Regions from separate parts of the Methylophilus luteus genome, predicted to be linked through region 1. Evidence: riboswitches for the same ligand, from Rfam matches in the RefSeq annotation. Region 1 holds a riboswitch; each other region holds the start of a gene.
The links. A riboswitch is a leader RNA that binds a small molecule or an ion and turns the genes downstream of it on or off. The one in region 1 is predicted to bind cobalamin.
Positions count from the first base shown of each region.

Region 2: another riboswitch for cobalamin. It lies ahead of ACFQ1Z_RS10160 (TonB-dependent receptor); the one in region 1 lies ahead of ACFQ1Z_RS09305 (TonB-dependent receptor domain-containing protein).
Region 3: another riboswitch for cobalamin. It lies ahead of nrdA (class 1a ribonucleoside-diphosphate reductase subunit alpha); the one in region 1 lies ahead of ACFQ1Z_RS09305 (TonB-dependent receptor domain-containing protein).

Region 1 covers NZ_JBHTKB010000001.1:1,956,070-1,963,123, forward strand. The annotation lists gene ACFQ1Z_RS09280 (GGDEF domain-containing protein) at 1-432, opposite strand, end outside; gene ACFQ1Z_RS09285 (EVE domain-containing protein) at 481-945, opposite strand; gene ACFQ1Z_RS09290 (DUF2237 family protein) at 1,073-1,432, shown strand; gene ACFQ1Z_RS09295 (cell division protein ZapA) at 1,741-2,043, opposite strand; gene ACFQ1Z_RS09300 (hypothetical protein) at 2,047-2,283, opposite strand; cobalamin riboswitch at 2,374-2,585, shown strand; gene ACFQ1Z_RS09305 (TonB-dependent receptor domain-containing protein) at 2,792-4,654, shown strand; gene ACFQ1Z_RS09310 (hypothetical protein) at 4,747-5,316, shown strand; gene cobO (cob(I)yrinic acid a,c-diamide adenosyltransferase) at 5,332-5,937, shown strand; gene ACFQ1Z_RS09320 (cobyrinate a,c-diamide synthase) at 5,967-7,054, shown strand, end outside.
Region 2 covers NZ_JBHTKB010000002.1:126,000-133,053, forward strand. The annotation lists gene ACFQ1Z_RS10135 (hypothetical protein) at 1-221, shown strand, start outside; gene ACFQ1Z_RS10140 (hypothetical protein) at 429-1,025, shown strand; gene ACFQ1Z_RS10145 (SIR2 family protein) at 1,054-1,926, opposite strand; gene ACFQ1Z_RS10150 (ParA family protein) at 1,913-2,935, opposite strand; gene ACFQ1Z_RS10155 (hypothetical protein) at 3,358-3,762, shown strand; cobalamin riboswitch at 3,941-4,169, shown strand; gene ACFQ1Z_RS10160 (TonB-dependent receptor) at 4,367-6,460, shown strand; gene ACFQ1Z_RS10165 (molybdopterin-containing oxidoreductase family protein) at 6,768-7,054, shown strand, end outside.
Region 3 covers NZ_JBHTKB010000001.1:191,136-198,189, reverse strand. The annotation lists gene nrdA (class 1a ribonucleoside-diphosphate reductase subunit alpha) at 1-2,179, opposite strand, end outside; cobalamin riboswitch at 2,303-2,525, opposite strand; gene ACFQ1Z_RS00825 (OmpP1/FadL family transporter) at 2,933-4,204, shown strand; gene ACFQ1Z_RS00820 (PepSY-associated TM helix domain-containing protein) at 4,220-5,461, opposite strand; gene ACFQ1Z_RS00815 (TonB-dependent receptor) at 5,508-7,054, opposite strand, start outside.

The DNA of each region.
Region 1 (7,054 bases):
GGCTTCGCGAAACCTGGCATCTTCCAGCTTTTGCAAGATCATGTCGCGCACCTGGTTGAGTGCCTGCCACTTTTGTTGCAGGTTGATGATCTGCTGCGGGTCACCGGTGTAGCTGTGCTGCATGACTGCGATGTTTTCTTCTGCCAGCCGCTCGCGTGCCTCAATAAAAGCGATGGTTTCGCCCATGGCATTGGCATCGGCCTGGATCAGTGTGGCGTAAAGCAGGCTGCTGCGTATCTGGTAGAGGTCGGCTTTTAATTGCTGAGCGGCATTTGAAACCGCAAACGGCTGCTCGTAAAGATTGCGCGTGGTCTGGTGCATCTCGCGCATGCTGGAAAAGTAGATCCACAGGAATAATAGCGCGCCGATAAAAGCGATCAGAAATCCCGCTACCAGGATATACAACACCGCTTTTTTGCGCTGTCTCTTCATGCTTTAACCCATCGCCATAGCAACATGTGGCATGCCTGTGGCACGACTTTACGCACCCAGCAACCTGGTGATAAACGCCCACTCTTTGGGGTCGACCGGCGTGATAGACAATCGGTTGCCTTTTTGCAAGGTGCGCATATTGGCCAGCTCGGGGATCTCGCGCATTTCTTTCAGGCTGAGCACGCGCGTTTTACGCACCAGTTTGACATCCACATTCACCCAGCGCGGATTCTCAGGGGTGGATTTAGCATCAAAATATTTATGCCCAGGCACAAACTGAAACTTGTCCGGATAAGCCGGCGTGCTCACCTCACAGATGCCGACTATGCCTGGCACCTCGCAGTTGGAATGGTAAAACAACACACCATCGCCCACCTTCATCTGGTCGCGCATAAAGTTGCGCGCCTGATAATTGCGCACGCCATACCAATCTATGCTTTGATTAGGCAAGCCCGCCAGATCATCAATCGAAACATCCGACGGTTCGGACTTCATCAGCCAATAACGTGCCATCTGTTAAAACCTTCTTCCCTCATGCAAATGTCCAGTATCATAAATGCCTGTACCACCAGCACCGTTAAACCGGAAACCCAAAATCATAAACCCCAGTATCATAAACCAAAGTCACCCCACATTACATATGGCTAAAAACGTCCTCGGCACCCTGCTCATCCCTTGCAGCACTTATCCTGTCACCGGTTTTATGCGTGATGGCTGTTGCGGCTTTCATCCTGAAGACAGCGGCAGGCATACCATATGTGCAGAAATGACAGATGAGTTTCTGGCGTTTTCTACCGCGCAGGGCAATGACCTGTCTACCCCTATCCCGGACTATGGTTTCCCCGGACTGCATGCCGGCGACCGCTGGTGCGTATGTGCACGGCGCTGGCTGGAAGCCAGTGAAGCCGGCTATGCACCACCTGTGGTACTGGAATCTTGCGATGAGAGCTGTCTGGAAGTCGTCAGCCTGGCTGACCTGATGTACCACGCCCTGAGATAGGCTGGCAGAAAGAAAATGTGCTTTTGAGAAGGTGTATTAAGGGGTTACCTGAGCCATAATCCTGAACCAAAAAGTTCAGGTGGTAACAGCCTAAGGTACATTAGGTTCACACGCCAAGGGAGTCTTAAAAGATATCCCAACTTAGTGCGATCGCACAGCACCTGATGAGCCGAAACCTATAACAAAGACTAGTTCAAGGAATTTAGACCCAGGCAACGCCTTAATACACCTTCTTAAAAGCACACCGTATAAAAAATGATACGCCAATTACTGCTATTGACGGTGAATATTTTATGAAGTTAAGAGGATTACAACAATTTATGTTGACTGGATAACACTTCATCCATTTGCTGTTGCATGGTGGTGATGCGTTTTTTCACATCGCCCACATCCACGCCATCACTGCGGGTATTCAATAATTCATGCGTGATATTCAGTGCCGCCATGATGGCAATGCGTTCTACACTGACCATTTTGCCCGCATCGCGGATCTCGCGCATTTTACCATCCAGGTAGCCTACCGCCTGCACGATCACATCGCGCTCTTCGTCAGTACAAGTCACACTGAAGGCACGGCCCATGATTTCAATATCGATCGGTTGTTTAGCCATTGCTTATTGTCCTTCCTGTGGCAGTGCAGACAATAATTTTTCTAACTGCACGCTGGCTTGAGTCATATTCAGCTTGAGCGATTGCGACTCCTGGTGCAGTTTCGTCACCTCCTGACGCAACTGGCCATTGTCCTCACGCAAGTGATGACACAGCGCAATTAACTTCGCCACACGCTCTTCCAAACTTTTCAGATCAGCATCCATCGAACCATTATCAATGAAAAAAATGATTGTGGTCAATAGCTAAGCGTAGTTTTTCAAAGTAAATTAAAGATTTCAACTTGAATCCGCGCTCAATGTTTGCTCGCAAAAGCAGGCACTTTCAACTAAAATGAGCGCCAGTTGTCAGGTGCTTCGCGCTGTGTTCTTGCAGACGGAGTGAAACTGGGAAACAGGTGCGTGAATTCACATTCGCAATGCCTGTGCTGCCCCCGCAACGGTAAGCAAGTGCGGGTCTATCAATAAGCCACTGAGTACACACTCGGGAAGGCGATAGATCAAAACTTGCAAGCCCGGAGACCGGCCTCACAACTAACCATTTGCAATACCGCGGGGTGACGGTGTCTGATAGTGTATTTCTAATCTTGCTAGCCATAGCAACGCTAAATCCATTGTCCCTTACCCCTGGTATCGCCCAATAACCCATATGCGGGGTCGCATATGCACCAGGGATAAGATAATGAAAAAGAAACTTCCATTCAGTGTAGTCACTACAGTATTCAAATCTTCACACGCAGCAGAAGATTCTATGAAAAAAATTACGTTACTGGGGCTGATGGCAGCTTTGCCTATCAACACCTTAGCCGCAGAAACGCTGGCGACACCAAACCTGGACGAAGTCGTGGTCACCGCCAGCAGGACCTCGCAATCCACCAAAACCGTCACCGGTGATATCACCGTCATCGATAGCGAAGAAATCAACCGGCTACAAGGTGGCTCTCTGGCCGACCTACTCAGGCTGCAACCTGGCGTACAAAGTTACAGCAATGGTGGCATGGGCACTAGCAGCAATATCACCTTACGTGGCACCAACGATAATCAGCTGATTGTACTGGTCGACGGCGTGCGTATTAACTCCGGCACTACTGGCACTACAGCTTTTGAGAATATTCCCCTTGCATTGATTGACCGCATTGAAATCTTGCGCAGCCCAGCATCTAGCCTGTATGGCTCCGATGCGATTGGTGGCGTGATCCAGATCTTCACGAAACGTGGCAGCGGTAATAAAACACATATTTACGGTACAGTTGGTGCTGGCAGCTATGATACTTACACAGGCAATGCCGGGATCGATACCACTTACAAAGCATTGAAATTAGGCGCACAAATCAGCAGCTATGACACCCGTGGCATCAGCGCAAAAAAACACCCGCCATTAAATGTGGACAAAGACCGTGACGGCTACCAAAATTTCAGTGGATCAGCTTATGCCAATCTGGAGTTTGCTCCAGGACATACTCTGGGACTGAACTACCTGGAGAGCGATGGCCGTAGCGAATATGACAATGGTTATGTTGGCAACCATCAAAACCGCTACCAGCAAGGTTATGGGGTCACGCTGAAGAACGCACTGACCGAACGCTGGAAGAGTACCTTGCAATATAACAATGGTCGCGATCAGTCATATACCGTCAGCGCAGCAACTGGCGCAACAGCCAATAGTAATATTGAAACCGAGCAGCACCAGATTTCCTGGCAACATGATTACCAACTCTCGAATGGCACCATCATGTTTGCTTATGACCGGCTTGAACAGGATGTACTGACAAAGACTATCGGCAGGCAAACACTGGACAGAGGCAGAAGCAATGATGCTTTCGTCCTGGGTTATACCGGCAACTTTGACAACCATAGTGCCCAGTTATCTTTGAGAGAAGACCATAACAGCCAGTTTGGCAATTACACCACTGGTGGCCTAGGCTATGGTTATGCACTCACGCCAGCCTGGCGGGTAACGGCACAATACGGATCATCCTTCCGTGCACCTACATTCAATCAATTGTATGCGGTGAACTTCGGCAATCCGAACTTGGCTGCCGAGAAAGCAGACAATCTGGAAGCCAGCCTTCGTTACCAGGGTGAAGCTTTACAGGCCAAAGTCACCCTGTTTGATAACCATATCCGCAACTTCATTCAAACCTTAACCTCAGGTTGCCCGGTGGGCTTTCCAAACTGTGCAGTGAATGCAGGAAAAATTGAAATTCAAGGGGTGACTTTTGAAAGTAGCCTGGTTTTAAATGAAAGCTGGTTATTGTCCGGCAACCTGACGGTGCAATCCCCTAGAGTCGATGGCACAGACAATTTACTGGTTAGACGCGCCCAACGTTATGGCAATCTGGTATTGCAATACAAAACTGGTGATTGGAATTGGACTACAGAATTGACTGCGTCCTCACAACGCTACAACGATGCCGCTAACCGCCTTGCATTAGGTGGCTACGCCCTGCTCAACTCAACACTTGGATATCAGTTGAATCAAAACTGGCGACTGCAAGCCCGCGCCAATAATATTCTGGACAAAGATTATGTGCTGGCAGCAGTCAACTCCACGGTTGATTACAACACCATGGGTGCGAATGTGTTTTTCAGCCTGAACTATGACATGCACTAGGCACTGAATAAGCGGTGGATTTTGACCAAGCCAGATGGAATTGGGCTAAAATTCACCCCTGGCTAATTTAATAAAATTTGGGAGTCGTTGGCATGCCACGTAAAATTTCAACTCAATCTCTGGCAATCGCATTTGTCATTGCACTGATGGTCATCGTCACGCGCGGTCATCATTTCGCTTCTATCGATTTCCTGCCTAGCGCTTCATACGCGGCTTTCTTTATTGCCGGTTACTACCTGCGTTCCACCATTATGTTTGTCGCCCTGCTGGCTTTGTGTGCCGGGCTCGATCTGGCAGCGGTGACCTGGGGTGGCGTCAGCAATTTCTGCGTGACACCGGCTTACGGCTTTTTACTGCCAGCCTATGGCACCATGTGGCTGGCTGGCCGCTGGACGGCAGACAATACCAGCTGGGAGTTCAGCAGCCTGTTCAAGCTGGCTGGGGTGGTGGTCGTTGCTTCGGCCATTGCCGAGCTGTTCTCCAGCGGTGGTTTCTATTTCTTTGGCGGCCGTTATGCCAACCCTACCCTGGTTGAGTTTGGCGCGCGTGTGGTGAAATACTATCCAAAACAACTGGAAGCGATCGCGTTCTGGGTAGTAGTCGCACTGATCGCACACGTGGCATTTGGCCTGGCCAAACGCTCTGTTCACGAAAAAGCATAATTCTTAGGCACCATGATGGAAACCAATGACCGCGACAGCCGCCACAAGGCGCGCATGATAAGAAAAAAGGCGGTCATTGATGAAAAGATAGAACAGGCCAAAATAGAAAAAGGCCTGCTACTCATACTCACCGGCAACGGCAAAGGCAAAAGTTCTTCTGCTTTTGGCATGGTGGCCCGCTCACTTGGTCACGGCATGCGGGTAGGCGTCGCCCAGTTTATCAAGGGCAGGTCTGATACCGGCGAAGAAGCCTTTTTCCGCCAGCATCCGGCAGTCAGCTGGCATGTACTCGGCGAAGGCTTTACCTGGAACACCCAGGACAGACAGCGTGATACCGAAACCGCCATGCGCGGCTGGCAGATCGTCGCCGGCATGCTGCAAGACCCGGCTATCCAGCTCGTCGTGCTCGACGAACTCACCTACACTTTCAAATATGGCTACCTCGATGAGCAAATGGTGCTGGATGCCATTGTCAACCGCCCGCCCATGCAGCATGTGGTCATCACCGGCCGTGGCGCTTCCGAAGCGTTGCGTAACGCTGCCGACACCGTGAGTGAGCTGATGGACGTCAAGCATGCCTGGCGTGCCGGTATCAAGGCACAGGCTGGAATAGATCTGTGACGCAAGCGGCTGTAGCAAGCTGTCATGCCATGCTGATGGCAGCACCGGCATCCGGCCAGGGCAAAACCATGACCACCGCCGCTCTGGCGCGCGCTTACCGCAAGCGTGGTTTGCGCGTGCAGGCATTCAAATGTGGGCCGGATTTTATCGACGGCATGATACTGGAAGTCGCCAGCGGCAAGCCGGTCTACAACCTTGATTTAGGCATGTGTGGCGAAGACGATGCGCGTCGTTTACTTTACAAGGCCGCGCAGGAAAATGATGTGCTGCTGCTGGAAGGCGTGATGGGGCTCTATGACGGCAACCCTTCCTGCGCCGATATCGCCGAGCGGTTCGGCATTCCGGTCGCGCTGGTAGTCAACGCCAAAGCCATGGCGCAAACGTTTGCAGCGCTGGCGTATGGCTTATACGCTTTCCGCCCTAGCCTGCAACGCGCAGGCGTGATTGCCAACCAGGTAGGTAGTGAAGGCCATGCGCGCATGATCAAAGAAGCATTGCCGGCCGATATTCCGTGGCTAGGTGCTATGCCACATAACGCTCAATTAAGCCTGCCTGAACGCCATCTGGGTTTACATCTGGCACAGGAGATCAACGATATCGATCAGCGCATAGAAGCCGCTGCGCAATTATTAGGGCAAGAAATCCCGCTACCGCCCACGGTAAGTTTTGATCCCCCAAAAAACGATTCTTCCGAGCGACTCCTGCAAGGCAAAACAATTGCCGTCGCTAAAGATGCTGCCTTCTGTTTTATCTACCAGGCTAACCTGGACCTGCTGCAAACCTTGGGTGCAAGCATTACCTTCTTCTCGCCATTAACAGATGCACAATTACCTGTGGCCGATGCCTACTGGCTGCCCGGCGGTTACCCGGAATTGCATCTGGAAAAAATCGGAAACAATACCGGCATGTGCGACAGCATGCAGGCGGCAGCGGCAGCTGGCATACCCATGCTGGCAGAGTGTGGTGGCATGCTGGCATCAGGTGAAAGTCTGGATGGCCGGCCGGTCTTTGGCTTATTAAAAGGTCACGGCAACATTGAGAGCAAACGGCAAGGCCTGGGCACGCAACAGGCGACTTTGCCTACTGAAAATGGCACTGGCACCATAGGCGCACATAC
Region 2 (7,054 bases), on a different contig from region 1:
CAGGGTGGGACATATTCTTTCTTTGCCCGGATAGTGCTTTAAGTTCATTTGAAACAGCAGCACAACTTTCAAATCCAATTGCTGCATACAATGCGGCTCTTATTCGCCTTGAAAGAAATGGTGAGGGTGACAGAGATAAGGCTGCTGAGCTTCTTATCAAAGCGGCTAAAAGTGGAGATGTAAAAGCGAAAGCACGATTGAATGCATTAAAGTTAAAGTAAGCTACACTGAGGCATCCTCTGTTTCTACTACTGTAAGCGCGTAGCTTCAATTGATGCTTTATTGCAGTTGTAATACAACTAGTGCTGTGTTCGACTCACAGAAGGGCCACCATTTATAAACTGACTCAAGATTAACGCCTTGGGTCTTTTTTGTTTTGTGGTGCTAATATCTTTCTATTAAGAATAACAATCTCAAATTCTAATCAGATGAACGCTTCAATAAGTTCTAATCGTATTTACTTTCAAGGGAACCCTTGGCCTGAAGGACATAAGATTAAAGATTTTCAGTGGACATTAGAGATAATAGACGCTGAGGTCTGGTTCCACTTCCATTTGGTAACAGATGATTATTATGCAGAGCGGGATATTGAAGATGATGAAAATCTAGATTATCCGTCGGAGTGGAATGCGCCTATTGTATGGGGCAACTATCATCGATGCACTATCTCTTCAACTGATTGGCACGAAGGGGGCTTTAAAGTTTGCGAGATTGACAAATACTCATTGGACTTTTTAAATGAATTAGAGCTTAGTGTAGATGCTTTGCCATGCGACCTTAATGACCATGATGCAAAAGCATTTCAGATTTACCTGTTAGGCCACGATACCGTAGTAGATCATTGTATTAAATTTTTTCGTATTGAAAGGACTGACAACTTTAGAATTCAATGGAATGGCAAGATTGCTTTGACGTATGTTGGTGACTATGAGCCTTCTCATCAATTCAATTTAGAAATTGCATCTGTTAAAGCGCCAACGCTTTATTTCAAACCCTGCCTCATAGTCGCAGGGCTTAAGCCATAACCAATCAGATTACAACGATAAAAGCGCATCACCATTGTTGGGTTAAGGAGATTTCAATTCTTTTTTGATTCACAGAAGTGACTAAATGCTCCAATTCTTCCAATAAATTACTATGCTGAGTCGTGTCTGAATATTTGTACTCTAAAATCTTCAATTTTAAAGAGTCCTCATATACTTGCTTCACTAAAGTCGAATACCTTTTAGAAGGTAAGACAAAGTAATGTTTTTGAGCATATTTATGTCTAAAACAATAATCCTCTAACAACAGTCTAATATCTGGATCATCTAGGCCACACCCTATAAAAATAAAAGTGTGTGTTCTTAGTAATGAGTCTAGCAACTCATAAAAATCTCTGTGGGAATTCCTGGCTTTGGCATAATCCACTCTGGTGAAAATGAGATTATTTGGTTCTGTAACGGTTCCATGTGATTTAATTAAAACTGGAGCATTTCTTCTTATTGAGTCTGCAATATCATCTTGAGTGTAATTTTTTATATTTATCGTCCCTTGGCTTGCAGCGCTTACATACGAATCATAGATATTATCGAAATTTGGAGTGATATTAATTCTAAGATCAAGTAGCCAAAGTAATTCATGAATCCTAGTATGACCATAACCTGGGGTTTGGAACTCATCTTTGACTAACTCAATAAATTCGTCTCCAAGAACGCGACGTATTACCTCACAAGCCGTTAATAAATCATTTTGTTTGATCAACTGTTTTGTAATGGTTTTATCTTTTGGTTGAAGTCTATTTGCAGCAACGTTCAAAAATTGAACCCATGACTTAGGACGAGTAACTCCATCTCTACCTAAAGAGTTCATTGATACCCCTGCTCCAAAGAAAATTACAGCTTTTCTTCTGGCAATGTCATCAATAATTTTTTCACCCCAGATCATTTTCAATCTCTCTGATATTCAACTCGATATTGTTAGAAATTTGGCTGACTATGTTTTCAAATTGCTTAACTTTTTCAAAATGTGCACCTACAACGCCATCAGCCGATTTCAAAGAGAAGATTGGCTTAGAGGCTGTCTGGGACATTGGTACTAAGCTTTGGAGATATGGAATTTCCCCTAATTTGTACTCTAATTTTTTTCCCAAATTGAATGGGGTAACTAAATGTTTATTAATGGCGGGAGTGATTTTCTTGATTATTTTTTCGTAGGCATTTACCGGTTGTTTTTTGCCATTGACAGTTTTGGCTGTGTACTGCTGGCTAACATACCCCAAAAACTTAATATTAGGTTTGGCTGGTTCCGCGCCATCATCAAAATGATAGTTAAATCCATTTTCCTCTATAAACGATTCAAGTCCTCTTTCAAGACCACGTTTCCATGTGCTGATTGCTAGTTCAATATTCTGAAGACCACGCAAACTAAAAATATCTGATGACATGGGAAGAATAAAATAGTCGCAGGATAAAAGAATTGTTCGATTTATTGCACCTAAGGACGGGCCGACGTCAAAGAAAACATAGTCATAAGCTTGTAGTTTTGCCCATTCCAAGAGCGCTCTGAAAAAAAATGTAGTTTTAAGCCCGCGTTCTTGACCACTTGTCGACTCAATCCAATCTTTAGAAAGAAAATCCTCAGCCAATGAGAATTTTGGATCACCTGGAACAATATCCACACCAAATTGCGTACTTCTAACTATAGGAATGGAAGCATAGCCTTTTGATTTTTTTAGCGAAGCTACAAGATCATTAATTGTGCCTGAGTCTTTTGTGGTTGCATAAAGTTCATCGAGCTTATTTTCTGACAACATATAAGCTGTCGCATTGCATTGCGGATCAGCATCCACTACTAGAATTTTTCTTCCTTGTGTGGCAAAGAAAGCTGCAACATTACACATAAGAGTAGTTTTCCCCACTCCACCCTTGTTGTTGAACACGCATATTGCTTTCATAGAATTTTCCTTTAATACCAACTTGGCTTTTCATTTAGATGAATAATTTCAATGATACTGACAATCGAGTCAAAGTTGTGGATTTCTGTTTGAGGGTTGGTTTGACTATCCCAATTCATCCTCGCGCAGCTTAAAAACGCTACTAAGTCACACGGCTAGAGCCATAGCCAAACAATCAAGGCTGGCTGATCGACCATGATCCCAGTGGCAATCATTGGCCGTTATGTTGGCTTGCCTGGGAATTGGCGCTGAATTAAGTATAAGTGGATTAAGTTAATGCTCAGATTCGCCTTTTGGCGGACAAAGCAGGGTGAGAAACCCAAGCTTAACGACTGGGGGGGTGATTTACTAAGTTAGACTATGATGCTTTTGCCTTCAATCAACAGCTGACTTATTTCTGATAACTATAAAAAGGAAAAATAATGAATCCAACGAATCAACCGACTTACATTAAACGTGCAGTCATTCTAATCATCTTTGCACTTGCATTAAGTTTCATCAAACTTGGCATAGATTATGACTATATTTCGTCTATTGCTCCTATCCGGTTTACGATCATAGGACTGGTTTGCACTGTCTTAATTGTGTTGTTTCTTGCCTATAAAATATGGACTGGTAGAAACTGGGCGCGCATTATTTTTACCGTTTTCTTTGTCATTGGCATTTATCCGGCTTTACTTTTATTACCTGTAGAAGCCCATCGAAATGTTGTAGTGCTGCTTGCTAGTAGTTTGCAGATTTCGTTACAAACAGTCGCAATTATTTATATGTTTCTACCGATTTCAAATGCTTGGTTTAAGTCAGTTAAACAAGCAAAAAGCACATAATTATTTGAATTTAATTTGCGCTGTCCGATTCACAGAGGGGCCACCATTTATTGAGAGACCCAAGGTTAACGCCTTAGGTCTTTTTTGTTTTGGGGTGAGGTAAAGCATCATCCATGCAGCCGCTTCATCATCGTGGTGTAAGTTTGTGTATATGCATTGACAGTGGAGTACTACAAACTTACACTCGCCTCACCATGGTTCAGCTTGGCAATGCTTTAAAAAGCCAAGCAGATTAATAGGGAATCCGGTGCCGTCTCAAGATGACTGCGAGACCATTCCGGAACTGCCCCCGCAACTGTAATCGGATAGCCTGTTCGCACATCTAGCCACTGAGTTCATCACTTGGGAAGGCCGCGAACAGACAGTGACCCGAGAGTCAGGAGACCTGCCCTGGTGTAGTCGTAGAGTTCGAATTAGGGCGGGGTGCTCCTGAGTAGAAGTGAATGTCAATTCACCGTTTACATATCTATAACACCGCATACACCAGCTAAGTTGTGTCGTACCCCGGCATGCATCAGGCTGCCCTTTTTGAACCCTGCTATTACCAACGTACGTGACGGATAGGTCGCGTTAATTTGAATGGTATTCAGGGAGTATTACAATCATGTTTAAACAAGAGGTATTGAGCGTGGCCATCCTGGCAGCGCTTTCCTGCAGTGCATACGCAACTGATGATGTGCTGGACGAAGTGGTCGTCAAAGCGCCTGCAGAACCCAGGGCGGCAATCAATCTCAATAAAACCAATAGCACGGCAAGCCGATTGGGTTTGACCGCAAAAGAGACACCCGCAAGCGTAGAAGCAGTGGATAGCGAAACCATACGCCAACGTGGGGATATCAGCATCAAAGAAGCTGTGACCCGTACCACCGGCATCACTGATATCAGCACCCCTGGCAATGGCCAATCCTTTTCATCCCGTGGATTCACAGGAAACAACTCCGTCGCACAAGCCGAAGACGGTGTGCGCCTGGTGACAGGGGCGGGCACGCTGACCTATCCATCAGATAGCTGGGGTTACGAAAGAATTGAGGTATTACGCGGCCCTGCTTCGGTCATATTTGGTGATGGTTCTGCAGGAGGCGTGATCAATAGTGTGAGAAAAAAAGCCAGCAAGGAAACGTCGCTAGAAGCTTTATTCGGGTTGGGAACACGCGGCGCTTATCGTGCCGGTGTCGGTGGGTCAGGTGCCATCGGTGATGTGGGTGCTTTCCGTATTGACGCCTCTGCACTAGGTGGTAATGGATACATAGATCGTGGCGATTATAAAAGTAAAAAAATCATGTCGTCGTTTCTATACACGCCTGCAGAAAATATACGGCTTGGTTTTACACTTGACCATGCAGAAGAGTCACCGACAGCCATCTATGGCTCGCCGCTAGTGAATGGAAAGATTTCACGCTCATTACGCAAAGCCAATTTCAATGTAGACAATGACGAAATGGATTTCATTGATACACGGGCACGCGCCAAGCTGGAATGGGATATCACTCCCTCATTAAAATTCAAGAATGAGACCTACTGGTTCAAGTCAGATAGGGAATGGCGTAACGCGGAAAACTATGCGTTGAATACGACGACTAACCGCGTCACCCGCAGCAGTTTTTTAGCGATTGAGCATGAGCAGACCCAGTATGGCAACCGTATGGAGCTAGCCTCGGTGGATGCGGTGTTCGGCCATCAGAACCGTATCGCCGCGGGTTGGGAAATATCGCATACCGATTTTCTGCATAGCAGCAATGCGGGCAACACCGCTACAGACAGTGTCCCTGTTTATAATTTCTCCCCCGGCCAGTTTAGAAGCACGACGGCGGTATTGAAAAACTACGATGCTGATCTCAAGCAGCAAGCCTTCTTTGTTGAGGATGCATTCAATGCGACGGATCACTTAAAGCTGATCGTTGGATTGCGTAAGGACCTGATCGATACCTATCGAAAAGACTACAGAGGCGCTGCCAATGTTGATCAGGATTTCTCACCGTTAACCTGGCGCGCAGGGGCTGTCTTTGATTTGACGCCAGAGACTGCCTTGTATGGGCAAATGAGCCGCGGCACAGACCCGGTGACTAACTTGTTAGGTTTGAATCTGGCAAACGCCCAGTTCGACCTGACTAAGTCGCGTCAGGAAGAAATAGGCATCAAGCACCTGCTGCCCGACGCTAAAGGTCAAATGACCCTTGCCTTATATCACATTGCCAAAGATGACATTATCACGCGTGACCCGGTCACCCCATCCACCTCTATCCAGGGCGGTAAGCAATCTTCAAGAGGTATCGAGTTTGCAACCACGCTGTTCCCTGTTGAGAATTGGCGCACAGACTTCAACCTAGCCATACTGGATGCTCGTTTTGACGAGTTAAAAGAAGGTAATGCCGGTATCTCACGTGCAGGAAACACGCCGTCTAATGTCCCGGAACGGGTGGCCAATGCCTGGATATATTATCAGCAGCCTCAGTGGGAAGCCGGTGTAGGTGCCAGATACGTTGGTAAGCGTTATGCCGATAATGCCAACGCAATCACCATGGACAGTTACACCGTTTACGATGCGAGCGCGGCCTGGAACATCAACAGGCAGATCACTGTGCGGGCAAATTTACGCAACCTGACGGATAAGTTCTACGCGGCATTGGCTTACGGCAATACGCAGCAAATTATCGGTGCACCCAGACAACTGGAGTTGACTGCCGAATTCAAGTACTAAAAGTCATTCGATGCGGTTATTTACTTTATGCGATGTGCATCTATAGCGACCAAAGCGGTTTTCTGAGATCGTAGCACCCTGATCAGGGTGGTGAGGTTTCAGTGTGTCACGCAGAGCGGCCACCATTTATAAAAAGACTCAAGGTTAACGCCTTGGGTCTTTTTTGTTTTGCGGTGTACTATTCATAAATTCACCCGACATACTGATTCCTATGGAAATCAGTATGTCGGAAAGATTGCTAGGCGTATTGTTTTTAGTCTGCTTGTTTTGGCCGTTATCAATTGATTGCGTTATCAAGGAGTGGAAGATGAATGATGTTGCAGATGTAATTGAAACCTTTCATGGTGGTTGTCCTCATGATTGTCCCGACACCTGTTCCATGCAGTTCCATGTCAAAAACGGGGAGCTGATGTCGGTTTCCGGTAATCCCCATCATCCGATGACCCGTGGTGGATTGTGCGTAAAATTAAAGGATTACGAAAAACGGCATTATCACCCCAATCGTCTGTTGCACCCCATGAAGAGAGTAGGGCCAAAAGGCAGCAATCAGTTTGAGCGAATCACCTGGGATGAAGCACTGGATACCATTGTTGA
Region 3 (7,054 bases), 1.8 Mb from region 1:
CCAGCTTGTACACCTGCAGCAAGTCTTTCAACAGTTGCTTCATAGGCACACGGCCACCTTCAAAACGGGTCGGGTCATAGTTGGTGTTGGCAGAGATCGATTGATCGACAAACTTCTGCATGATGCCCACCAGCTTGAGGTAACCCTCATTGTTAGGCATTTTCCACAGCAACTGGTACTGGTCACGCAGGCGGTCTATCTCTGGCACTACCTGGCGCAGGATGCCGTCTTTAGACTGCTTGACCGAGACCAGGCCACGTGGCGGCTCGATACCGTTGGTGGCATTGGCGATCTGGCTGGAAGTCTCTGATGGCATCAAGGCAGTCAGGGTGGAGTTGCGCAGGCCGTCTTTCTGGATCTCGGTACGCAGGCTTTCCCAATCCAGCAGCAATGGTTCGCTGCACACGGCGTCCAGGTCTTTCTTGTAGGTATCTATAGGCAATATGCCTTTGGCGTAGGTGGTTTCCTGGAAGGCACCACACGGGCCGAACTCGCGTGACAGCTGTACCGATGCCTTGAGCAGGTAGAACTGGATCGCCTCAAACGTGCGGTGTGTCAGGCCCAGCGCTTCGTCGCTGGTGTAGTTGGTGCCGTTTTTCGCCAGGTAATAGGCATAGTTGATCACGCCCACGCCCAGTGAACGGCGTTTGTCGGTGGCGTTGAGCGCGGCTTTCACCGGGTAATCCTGGTATTCGAGCAAGGCATCGAGTGCACGCACCACCAGGTCAGCCAGGCCTTCCAGCTCGTCCAGTGACTCCAGCGCACCCAGGTTGAATGCAGACAAGGTACAAAGCGCGATCTCGCCCTCGGTATCGTTGATGTCATTCAGGGCATTGGTCGGCAGTGCGATCTCCATACACAAGTTGGATTGGCGCACCGGTGCCACTGCCGGGTCAAACGGGCTGTGCGTGTTGCAATGGTCTACGTTCTGGATGTAGATACGGCCGGTACCGGCACGTTCCTGCATCATCAGCGAGAACAGCTCAACCGCTGGCAGCGTGCGTTTGCGTATGCTGTCATCGGCTTCGTACTGGGTATACAGGCGCTCGAACTCATCCTGGTCGGCAAAGAAGGCGTCGTATAGCCCAGGCACATCATGCGGCGAGAACAAGGTGATGTTCTGGCTCTTGATCAGGCGCTGGTACATCAGGCGGTTGATCTGCACACCGTAATCGAGGTGGCGCACGCGGTTTTCTTCTACACCGCGGTTGTTTTTCAGCACTAGCAGCGATTCGACTTCAAGGTGCCACAGCGGGTAGAACAATGTCGCTGCACCACCACGCACACCGCCCTGCGAGCAGGACTTCACGGCAGACTGGAACAATTTGTAGAACGGCAGGCAACCGGTATGCTGCGCTTCGCCGCCACGGATCTCACTGCCCAGCGCGCGGATACGGCCGGCGTTCACACCTATGCCTGCACGTTGTGACACATATTTGACGATGGCGCTGGTGGTGGCGTTGATACTATCCAGGCTATCACCACACTCTATCAGCACGCAGGAGCTGAACTGGCGCGTAGGGGTGCGCACACCAGACATGATAGGCGTAGGCAGCGAGATCTTGAAGGTAGATACCGCGTCATAAAAACGCCTGATCAGGTCCAGGCGCACCTGGCCTTTGTAGTTGGCAAACAAACACATGGCCACCAGGATGTACAGGAACTGCGGGCTCTCGTAGATCTTTTTGGTGACGCGGTTCTGCACCAGGTATTTACCTTCGAGCTGCTTGACCGCCGCATAGGAGAAGTTCATATCGCGCCAGTGGTCTATATAGCCATTCAGCACATCAAACTCTTCACGGTTGTAATCGCGCAGCAGGTGCTGGTCGTATTTGCCCAGTGCTGTCAGATTGGTGACATGGTCAAACAGATGCGGCGGCTCAAACTGGCCGTAGGCGATCTTGCGCAGGTGAAAGATAGACAGGCGTGCTGACAAGTACTGATAATCCGGCGTTTCTTCCGAGATCAGGTCAGCAGCTGACTTGATGATGGTCTCATGGATATCATCCGTGCGTATGCCATCGTAAAACTGAATATGGGAGCGCAACTCCACCTGCGACACCGACACATTGTTCAGGCCCTGTGCTGCCCAGTCAATCACGCGGTGGATCTTGTCGAGATTGATAGGTTCCTTGCGGCCATCACGTTTGGTGGCTTGCATGGATTCGTATTGTGACATTGATGGCTCCCAATTCTGGCAGCGGGGGTTCAAGCTAAGACGCAAACGCAAACATGGCAGACCGCAAACCGGTCTCATGCACTATGCATTGCAAAGCCGAGGACACCCCGCCTCAAACGTTAACAAGTAAAAAAACTGACGGTCGGTCTCCTGGCTCTCAGGTCATGATTATTTGCACTCGCCTTCCCGAATTTCTTCAGTGGCTGCTAGTGTTGGCAAACAACTCGCTGATCACAGTTGCGGGGGCAGCTCTGGCTTGGTGAGCGCTAGGCGGTTTCACGCACCAGATTCCCTTTTAAATGCCGAAGAAGTGTTTCTTCTGCAAACCGTATGGATGCGACTATAAAACAATATCTATGGCTTTTCAATCAGACAAAACACAAGATATAGTTATAAAGTCATCTCAAAATCGTCAACTAGTTGTTTCTATTAGGAATATATTTTTAAGATTTTTTTTAATAAAAAGTTGCGAAAATGCATTGCATTTTTAATTGAATTGCGCATAGCTTTGTTACAAAGCTGTAACATCTTGATCAGCCTGGATAAAAACAAAAACGGCCTGAAAAAGCAAACACAAGTATGCGGGCGCCTTAACCAATACTAATCACCGCCAGCACAGACAAAATCTGCGCAACTTAGCTGTGGGCATTTTCATTGCCGCATAAATACCATGTAATTACTGCTCTATTATTGCGACTGAGCGGTGCCAGATTATGCGAAACTGCTTTTAATGCAATAAAACCGAAACTCGTTATGACTTCCTGCTCCTACTCCGCAATCCGCCTAGCAACTGCCCTGACTTTGGCTTTCACCAGTACTGCACATGCCACCAACGGCATCAACCTGATCGGCTTTGGTGCCGAATCCAGCCTGATGGCCGGTGCCGACGTGGCGGTAGCGCGCGACACCAGCGCGCTCAACACCAACCCGGCCGGGCTGACCCAGATCAAGGCACCGCTGCTGGATATGTTCGGCTCGGTGCTACGCACCACCGACCTGGTGCATAAAGACCCCCGCAACGAAGAACATGCATCCAACCGCTACACCTTTCTCGGCGGTGGCGGCTATGCGCGGCCACTGGAAGATACCTCCTGCACGGCAGGCATAGGTTTCTTCGCCCAAGGCGGCGCGGGTGGTGTGTTCGATAAGATACGCACGCCGTTTGGCAATCGCGATGATTTATCCTCGCTGTTCGGCATCGCCAAGGTCATCCCCGGCATAGGCTGCCAGGTGAATGAAAAACTCTCTTTAGGTGCCAGCCTGAATATCGTTTATGCCAGCATAGAACAGGATTTCTTTGCCAACACCTCGTTTGGTGGTCTGGCCGGGTTTTCCGGTTATAAGCTCGAAGATGCTTCAGCACTGCGTACCGGTTTTAAATTAGGCATGCAATATCGCGTCACCCCCACGCTAACCCTGGCGGCCACTTATACAGAAAAAACCGAGTTGCCTATGACCGGTGGCACACTGGTTGCCGACTACACCAGTGCCGGATTGGGCCAGGTGAAATACTCAGACGCCTCAGTCAAAGGCTTTGCTCTGCCACGCGAAGTGGCTGTAGGCCTGGCATTCAAGCCAGCAGATGCCTGGTTGCTGTCATTCAAGCTCAACTGGATGAACTGGGACGATGCCATCAACGACGTAAGACTGCGTGCCACCAAACCCAACAACCCGGCCGCCCCTGCCGTTTACCCTTTCCCGACGGCTGCTGCCGACTGGAAAAACCAGTGGGTAGTCGCCACCGGCGTAGCTTATAACTGGGATGACCGCACCACCATTTATGCCGGCCACAACTATGGCAAAAACCCGATTCCGCGTGAGAATACGAATCCCTTGCTGGCTGGTATCCTCGAGCATCACCTGACCCTGGGCGCCGCGCGCAAGATAGACCAGAACTGGCTGGCCACCGGTGGCGTGGAATGGATGCTGCCGGTAAAAGTAAAATACGACAGCGCCTTATTCGGCGCATCCGAACTTCGTAACGAGGCGATTGTTTTGCACTTTATGTTGAGCCGCCGCTGGTAAAGCTAAACGCAGTCTTTACAACTGTGCGTGTTTAAGCTGCCGCACCCGCTGGCGTGCTTGACGCTTTTTCAACCAGATCAGCACACCGGTCACACTTAAACCAAACACGCCAACCCCCATGGCGCTGACGAATATCTGCATGGGCAAACCCCACACCTTGGCCGTATGCAAGGCCAGCAACCATTGCGTGATGCTATCGCCCGCCGCCGCCCCGGTTGGCAAATAAACGGCCAGGCGTTCACCACTGTTGGCATTGAACATCACCGCAGTATTGGCTGATTTTTCAGACACATCGCGGCTGGAGTTGACGATATAGGTGTAAGTGCCTTTGCCGGCATCGTAATAAAGCTTGGCTTCATGGTGAATGGCAAACTGCATGGCCAGGCTGAGCTGTTGCATCAGGCTGCGGCCTGTGGCCAGCGCGGCATGTGCATCCAGCCTTGGGTGTAACAATGGCTGGGCTAACCTGGGGATCTCTTCGCCAAAACCCTGTTTGCTGAATAGCGTGCCCATCACCGGGTAATAGACATCACGCAGGTTGAACGCCACGCTGGACCAGGCAAACACCAGCAGCATGGCCCACAGCCACAAACCGCCGGCGCGGTGCAGGTCAAAATTCACTTTCGCCGCCCCGCCCTGCCAGCGCACTTGCCACGCACGCCACCAGCGCCGCAGCCAGGTATTAGGCTGGGCCTGAGCGGTCAGTGCTGGTTTGATCAGGCCGGCTTTGCGCTGACGTGCCGGCCAGGTCAGATAAGCGCCGATAAAACAATCCACTGTCCACAGCAGCGCCAGTACGCCCAGGATCAAACGGCCGGTTTTATCCAATGCCAGTGAGTAATGCAAGCGGTACAAGAACGGCAGCAGGTTGATGCTGCCCTGGGTGATATCGCCCCATTTGCGTTGGGCCAACACCTGCCCGGTGTAGGGGTTGACGAAGATCTCATCATTCGCCAATCCGTGCTTGTTACCAGGCCGGGGTTGTAAATAGAATGAAACCGGCTCGTCAGCGGCATGCTGCAGGTTGATGCGATTAAACATCGCATCCGGGTATTGCGTCTGCAGCATAGTGGCCAGTGTGACCGCACTGATGGCGGCCTGCTGCGCAGGCAGCTGCACCCGCCTGAACTCGGGGTGCAGCTGCGTTTCCAGCTCATCATAAAATGCGATGAAGCTGCCGGTCACACCCGCCAGCATCAGAAACAGGGTCAGGGTCAGCCCCACATACCTGTGGATAAGGACAAAAACCTGGCGCATTTAAAGCGATGCTATGAGCACGGGCACTGGCTGGTGCATAGTCTGCCTAGAACGTCGCGGCGACACTGAACAACACACTGCGCCCCGGCTGATACAGCGGTGTCACGGTGTTAAAGCCCTGGTAGGTGGCGCGGTCGGCGTAGTTGTCATCAAACAGATTACGCACATCTATGCGCCATTTGGTTTTGACTGCCCAGGTCGGCTGGTACTCGGCATAAATATTAAATACCTCATACGACGGGAAATCGAGGGTGCCATTGCTGACTTTTTTATATTTTTGCGCAAACTCGGCATCGCCACCCAGCGTCAGGTGTAGGGACGGAAAATGATGGCCGACCGTGAGGTAAAGGATCTCGCCTACCGGGGTCGCCAGGTAGTTGCCGGCATCACTATCGGTATTGGCGCCGTCTATGGTGACATCGATATCGGCCAGCCGTGCGCGGGCAAAACTTTGCTCCCACTGATAAGCCAGGCCAAGTTCATAGCCGCGTGTACGTACATCTCTTGCCAGAATTGCGCTAGTGACAGGGTTAAATCTCGCGACGCGTGCATCGTCTATATGCGTTTCGAATACTTTGGCATCGGCAGTAAATCCGTAGAAGCGACTTTGTAAGCCGACAAAATAGTTATCGGCTTTAGTGGCGCGTGGGCCACGGCCATAATTCCAGGCGGTGTTCATAATAAAGTTTTCCGCCATCAGGCTGCCGCTAAACACTTCTGAATAACCCGCTTTGACGGTCAGCAGTTCAGGGATGACAGACAACTCACCCGAGGCATTGGAGCTGAAACCGGAGTGTTCCCAACTTTCGCCTCGGGTGCCGGTCAACTCATGCCTATCATTACGGATACCAAAGGAGAGTTGCAAAGGCTGCCAGGGGTTGATCCGCGCCTGCACATAAGCACCGTTATTGCTGGCTTTTTCATCTGGTCGTGTATCCGGATCCCTGTATTTTGCCTGGTCGCGGTAGAAATCTACACCCGCAACAATGCTACCTATCTCCAGCGGGAATTTGTTCTCAAACTTGCCGTTGAAACTGGCGGTTTCACCGGTGCCCTGGTAAAGCTCCACGCCAGCGGCCGTGATGATAGGCACGGTGATTTCAGTTTTACTGTAAGCCAGCACCGCAGTCGGGTTCCACCAGTGGTCAGGATCGATCTGGGTATAACGCAGCACGGTATTGTCACGAGTCATCTCGTAATCACGCACCCGCGGTTCTGTGGCTGGCCTGCCTGAAATAAACCCGATATTGCCACGAAACGGCCGCACCGCATCGTCACGCACGCGCTCATGGCTGAGCTGCAAGCGGTGGCCGCCTTCAGCCTCTGCCCCCAGCTTGAAGAAGCCACTGACCAGATCTGTGGCAGTACCATCGACCTTGTCGCCATTGCCTGCTTCAAAGCGGTTGCCGTTTGCCACGGTCAGATAGGCCAGGCCATCCAGTTTCTCAGAAGCACCATAGCCTGCCAGTGTCTGGCTGAACACATCGCCATTGGTGTTATAGCTGGAACGGATATAAGCACCCATGCCAGGCGAAGTCAGGAAATCACGCGCATTCTTGGTTTCATAGGCGATAGAACCCGCGATCGCGCCAG